Regions from separate parts of the Gottfriedia sp. NPDC057948 genome, predicted to be linked through region 2. Evidence: riboswitches for the same ligand, from Rfam matches in the RefSeq annotation. Region 2 holds a riboswitch; the other holds the start of a gene.
The links. A riboswitch is a leader RNA that binds a small molecule or an ion and turns the genes downstream of it on or off. The one in region 2 is predicted to bind FMN.
Positions count from the first base shown of each region.

Region 1: linked by a shared signal. The riboswitch ahead of ribE (riboflavin synthase) and the one ahead of ACFVRR_RS10180 (ECF transporter S component) in region 2 are both predicted to bind FMN.

Region 1 covers NZ_JBHVPN010000018.1:24,967-28,398, reverse strand. The annotation lists gene ACFVRR_RS20235 (bifunctional 3,4-dihydroxy-2-butanone-4-phosphate synthase/GTP cyclohydrolase II) at 1-928, opposite strand, end outside; gene ribE (riboflavin synthase) at 941-1,588, opposite strand; FMN riboswitch at 1,920-2,067, opposite strand; gene ACFVRR_RS20225 (APC family permease) at 2,774-3,432, opposite strand, start outside.
Region 2 covers NZ_JBHVPN010000004.1:319,369-322,800, reverse strand. The annotation lists gene ACFVRR_RS10185 (YpiB family protein) at 5-571, shown strand; gene ACFVRR_RS10180 (ECF transporter S component) at 668-1,237, opposite strand; FMN riboswitch at 1,456-1,592, opposite strand; gene ACFVRR_RS10175 (phosphotransferase) at 1,656-2,564, opposite strand; gene ACFVRR_RS10170 (hypothetical protein) at 2,670-2,816, opposite strand; gene ACFVRR_RS10165 (cob(I)yrinic acid a,c-diamide adenosyltransferase) at 3,104-3,432, opposite strand, start outside.

The DNA of each region.
Region 1 (3,432 bases), on a different contig from region 2:
CCTGTAACTTATATGCTCTTAACTTATTAAGTAAGCCAATCCCTCTGCCTTCTTGTCGCATATAAACAATTACGCCTTTGCCTGCTTCTTCAATCATCGATAATGTTGATTGTAACTGAGGTCCACAATCACAACGACATGAGCCAAATACATCACCTGTTAAACATTCCGAATGAATACGTACAAGCACTGGTTCACTATCGTCAACTTTACCTTTTACAATCGCAATATGCTCTTTACCGTCGATCTCATTTGTATAACCAATCATCTTAAAATCACCAAAATCAGTTGGTAATTTAATTTCAACTTCTCTTTTTACAAGTTGTTCAGTTTCTTGTCTGTAATGAATTAAATCTTTAATTGTTATCATTTTTAAATTAAACTTGTTTGCGATTTGAATTAAATCCGGTACTCTTGCCATAGTTCCGTCGTCATTCATAATTTCACAAATAACACCAACTTCTTTCGATCCAGCCATTCGAGCTAGATCTACTGCCGCTTCAGTATGTCCCGGTCTCTCAATAACGCCTCCGTTTTTAGCGACTAGAGGAAACATATGCCCAGGTCTTCTAAAATCTGCTCCAGTTGATTCATCATTTAACATTTGTAAAACAGTATGTGAACGCTCAAATGCTGAGATACCAGTAGTAGAATCGATATGATCAATACTTACCGTAAAGGCAGTTCCATGTGAATCTGTATTGTTTGTTACCATTTCATATAAATCCAGTTTTTTGGCTATCTCTTCAGAAACAGGTGCACATATTAAACCGCGACCATGTGTTGCCATAAAATTGATATTTTCAGGAGTTGCAAATTCTCCGATAACAACAAAATCGCCTTCATTCTCTCGATCTTCATCATCACAAACAATAATAATTTTTCCATTTTTCAAATCTTCAATTGCTTCTTCTATTTTAGAGAACATGATCTTACTCCTTTATATATAGCCATTTTGAGATAAAAATGAAGTTGTTATTGCAGAACTCTTTTTCGTCTCATTCATACCAAGCATTTTTTCAACATACTTACCTAATAAATCAAACTCAATATTAACAACGTCTCCCGTTTTTTTACTGCCTAAGATCGTATGTGATCGGGTATGAGGAATTAAAGAGATTGTTACAATATCAGTTTCAACTTCAAATATTGTTAAACTTGTACCATCAATCGTTATACTGCCTTTTTGTAGGCAATATTTAGCAAACGAACTTGGAATAGTAATTTTATACATTACTGCGTTTTCCATTGCATTTACAGATATAATTTTACCTGTGCCATCAATATGACCCGATACAATATGTCCACCAAACCTTCCATTTGCAGCCATTGCCCGCTCTAAATTTACTTTTTGGTTTGAAACCAAAGTACTTAGATTCGACGCTTGAAACGTTTCAGGCATGACATCAACAGAAAATTCATTTTTAGTAAAATCTGTAACGGTTAAACACACTCCATTTACAGAGATACTATCTCCTAAATGAACATCCTCTAATATGACTGGTGCCTCAATTGTTAGCAATAAAGTTTTACCTTTTTTTACGATATTTTTTACTGTTCCTATTTCCTCAACGATTCCAGTAAACAAGTTTTTTCACCTCATTTCGAAAAAGCACATTACACTCAAGCCCTTTAAATGACTTTATAAGATCTATCTCTAATTTCATAAATAGTTGATCCACCTTATCACACCTTCTAATTCAAATTAATTTGAAAAAGTGAAAAGCCCCTTAGAAAACTCCTAAGGGGCAATAGATGTTTAAGAAAGGAAGCATACTTAAATAAACGCTAGTACAATATGAACTATTAAAAGACAATATTGTAGCACGTCTATTGTTGTACAAATAAAATATGTACAACGAACTAAGCCTATACGGATAGTATTTTTGAAAAAACAAATAGCCATACCGTATATGCACTCCATCCTTCTCCCATCCAGACTATACTGTCGGCTCTAGATTCTAACTAGATCAGCAACATATAAAAAATCTATATGAAGCTCACGGGCTTAGTATAAAAATATACAACACCGCCGGTTGGGAATTTCACCCGACCCCGAAGGACACTAATTATCAAATTTGGTTTCATTATAACTAGCAATTATTTGATTGTAAAGATTTTAAGATTCTATTTCTTTTAAAACGATCTAATAGAAAAGATAATTTAAGCGAAAAAACCTTATAAAATATGGAAAATTCCACACTCGATTTAGTTAAAAAATTTTTTATTTTTTTTCTACTAAATTTAATCACCTTACTATATATATTTTTTTGCAGCCAATACAAAAGTGTATAAATATTAATATCAAAGTAATTTCAGAAATTATTAGTTCATGCAATTAATGTAGACATTAAGACTTGCAAATTCCAGAATTACATTAATTTAGATTAATTAATAATACAATTGAATTGTTTTTTCATTTGTATAAAATCAGATTTTTCATTATTTATTTATAGCAAGAAGTAATAAACTCCACTTAACAATGCTCCTATAATCATTAGGATATCATTTTATTAAGCGTTTCTCTTTATATCAGAAATAGAAAGATGTAAACCTGATAACTACAAAAAAATATTTAATTCTAAAATAACAAAAGGCCTTTCATCTGCACTAAAAAAGCAATAGCTTCATCGTATACCAATCTGAAAAAAACGTGTAAAACTTGAGTAAATATCCATATAAAATAATAATAAATATACAATAAGTAGAATTATTATAAAAATTTTTTTCAAAAAAAGAAACTTCTTTTAATAGAAGTTCCCTCTCTTATCCATTATTCATTTCCAACTTGTAAAATTTTTTCATGTTGTTTTAAATCTCTTTTTTGTAGCCAAATAAAGTACACTGAAACTAATATGATTAATATTAATATGACTGGTGAAGAAAATAAAAGTATTCCTAAAAAGCAAATTGCTAGAATACATGAACCCATTTTAAAAAATATGGAATCAAATAATCGCAAACATGCCAATACTCCTAGTAAGGCGTTGCATAGGAAGAATGCATTTGCAATTGCTACAAGTGTTTGAATGCTTAGGAAGTCATTAAAATAAAGAATAAATACAATTATGTGAATGCAAAACAAACTAAATAACGATCGAGTTGCCACATTATTTTTATTTTTAAAAGAAAGCCATGAAGGTAATAAACCGTTTTTGGCTTGATCCGCGATTAGCCTTGATACTGCTCCTATTACTAGCAGAACCGTACTAATACAAAGAGCAATTGTAATTGTTGAAATAATTGGAGTTGACCAACTTCCAAATAAACTCTGAAGTAACGGTGCTAATGATTGATCCATCATATTTCCATTTTTAGAATGAATCCACTGGAAAGCAAATGCAACGGTTAAACTTACAATTGCTATAATCGAGAAACTTAAGACTACTGCCCTAGGAATTGTTCGTTCTGGCGTTTTTACTTCTAAAGAAT
Region 2 (3,432 bases):
CAGCATGGAACAGATGACAATTACCGAGAAAAAGACGTTTTTAAACAAGTTATTAGAGAAAAAACAAGTAAAAAAAGACATCGAATTGATTTTACAATATCTCCTTGCTGTTGATGAAGTACTAGCAAACATCTCTTTTGTCGAAGATGCACAAAGTACACCAAATGGCATTGTCTTTAATTTTCGAAATGATAACTACTCATATCCTCAGTTTTCTTATTATGAAAATAATAAGAAGGTCGATTTGTCAACAGAAACGATTTACCATAAACTTCGACTACATGGGAAGGAAACAAAGTTTTATATTGAGTTGTTATTTGATGTGATGCCGATCGAGTACGCTTTGATCTTAGATATTAATCCGTTTTCGACGACTACCTTTGAACCCAACGAGGAACTACAAACAGAAATCGATGAGCTTCTATCATCTCTTATAGCTCAAACTACACACACACTTCTACTTCGTCAAATTGATAAAGCACTAGATGAGAGAGACGAACAACAATTTCTTTTGTTATCTTCTTTAGCTAATAAACTTAAACTAACAAATAAACCATCTATCATTCGATAGATGGTTCTCTTTTTTTAGATATTGATCTCTCTCTCATCCAAGAGACTCAAAAAACAAAAAAGTGTCTACCAAAAATTAGTAGACACTTTCATTTATTTATACGTTATGAACATTCATTCTTTGAGTTAACCAAACCTTTAATTTTGGGTAGATAACTAAGAATAAGATCATGATTAATAAACCTTTAATTGCATTAAATGGCATAATTGATGCAACAATTACTTCATTTGGTAGCTTAAAATTCATGAAATGTGCATATGCAGGTAATAACACGAAATAATTTAAAAGACTTAATATCCCAGTCATCACAACTGTACCAACGATTAATCCAAGAGTTAGCCCTTTTACTGAACGGTATTTTCTAAAGAAATACGATGCAGGTAAAATGTATAATACTCCCGCACTAAAATTAGCAAATTCTCCAATTGGTACACCAGTCATACTACCATTAATCACATAATGTAGGATGTTTTTTATTAACTCTATTCCTATTCCTGCTACTGGTCCAAAAACAATTGCTCCTATTAATGCTGGTACGTCACTAAAATCAATTGTAAGCCATACTGGAAATGCAGGAAGTGGAAAGTACAGCATCATGAGTACATAAGAAATACTGCTAAGCATTGCCACTATCACCATTTTATTTACTTTGTTGCGTTGTTGCATATTACCTCTCTCCTTTTTCCCGATCATATCAAGAAAAATGAAAGGTTCGCTTAAGTTGCGTTATTATTTGCACATATTATAATAAGTCCGAAATAAAAATGAAAAATAGTATAAAATTCTGCAAATAAAATAAAATCCCCTATTTTTTCGAAATAGGGGAGAATTTTCAGTACGCCAAATAAGCGTTCAAAAAGAAATAATTTTTTGAACTTGCGAACCTCCATCTTCTCCCATCCAGACTATACTGTCGGCTCTAGAATCGCACTAGATCCTGCCCAAAAAATCAGGCTCGCGGGCTTATAAGCAATGCTTAATTACCGCCGGTGGGGAATTTCGCCCCGCCCCGAAGATAGATCGTTTATTAAATTACAGTTTAATGTTACTAAATTAAATACAGTTTGTAAATAAAAATCTCTGGCTAAACATTTAAAGCATTACTTAGGTTTTCTTGACAAAACCTTACCAACGAATCATCCTTTTGATCATCCGCATATAACAACAGCACAACTGTTGTAAAGACGGCTCTAAACTGTGCTAGTTTTTTTGACACTTCCGATACATTACCATAAATCTCAAAAAACTTCCCTCTCATATCGTTCGGAATTAGACTATAAATAATTGATAAATCTAATTCACGATGTCCGATATGAGCATCACCCCAATCAATAATTCCTTTAAGTTGGTTTTGTTTATTGACGATCATATTCTTAAAATGTAAATCACCATGAACAAGTACTAATGGTGTCTCACTTTTTATTTCGACTAAGCTTTCAATATATTGATTAATTTTCTGTTCATCTTCAATTAGTTCCTTCTGTATTGCCTGTTGTATATATTTTTTAGCCTGAGGTTTACGGAAGTTTATATCTAATCTCTTCAACTCATCATACGGTAAATTAATATCATTTAATTCATCGAAATTTATTGAATGTAAATTTTTCAAGAAATTCGCGATTGGTTCAATCATTAAAATTCTCTCAGTCCTATTTAAATTAGTTGGAGGCTTTCCAGCAATAAAATTATATCCTAAAAATGGCCAAGGAAATAATTCAGATGGTTTTCCATCGAGTATTGGTACTGTAGTCTTCAATTCAAAATGATTAAATATAATTGGGAGTAATTTTCTTTCAACGTTTAAAATTGCTACAGCTATTTCTCTTCGCGGAAATCTTAGTAAAATTTCATCATTTAAACAAAAAACAGTATTATCAAATCCTTCGCCAATTTTTTTTATTACGTTTATTTTTATTTTAGGAAATTGTATCTTTACTATTTCTTTCGCTAATTCCTCTTCCATTACAATTGCTGGATCCCATATATTAGTCATTTTTTTCTCCTTAAATCAAAAATAGAACCTCACATATAAATGTACTTTACCAAATTTATTAGTAAATTACATTTAAAATAGAAGTTCTAAAAACAAATACTATTATTAAGGATTTGAAACTATTTTTAATTCATGAAAATTTTTATCTAATATAATATCCTTTAATTTTTCTCGATTTCCTCCGATAAATAAAAGGCCAATCGTTAAAACAAACACCACAATCAACAAACATCTCCTAAGAAAATCAAACATTATTTACCTCCCACCTGAAAATGTAAAAAGTGTTTAATCTGCCCAATAACTCGTGGACTATCAACTGGTAATTCAAAAAAAATTGGACTAAGCTACTTACTCATTTCAAACCTTTAACTCTTATGTATATTACTTAAGATGTACTTGAGCAAATCGAAAATGTAAACGACAAGAAGTACTTTTACTAATCATACACTCAATCATTCTATGATGGAAAAATCTTATTTATACAAAAAAAATAGCGATTGATTAGAAAAATTTAACTATTCAATCGCTATTTTTCTTATTTATTTTTTATCAGTTCGAAATACAATTGCTCCTCGCTCGTATTCTACATCCTTAATATTTAAACGTGTGTTGATTAACCTTGCAAGTGCAAAGAAATAATCAGATAATCGATTCAAATATAAAAATACTGGAAGATGAATATTTTCTTGCTTCATTAATGTTACGACCGTTCTTTCGGCACGTCTCGTTACCGCTCTTGCTTGATGAATGATTGCAGCAGGCTTTGACCCACCTGGTAAAATAAAACGTTGTAATGGGGGAGTTGCTTCCATATATTCATCGATTAATGTTTCAAGCTCTTCAACCATTTTCTCTGTCGTTTTAAAAG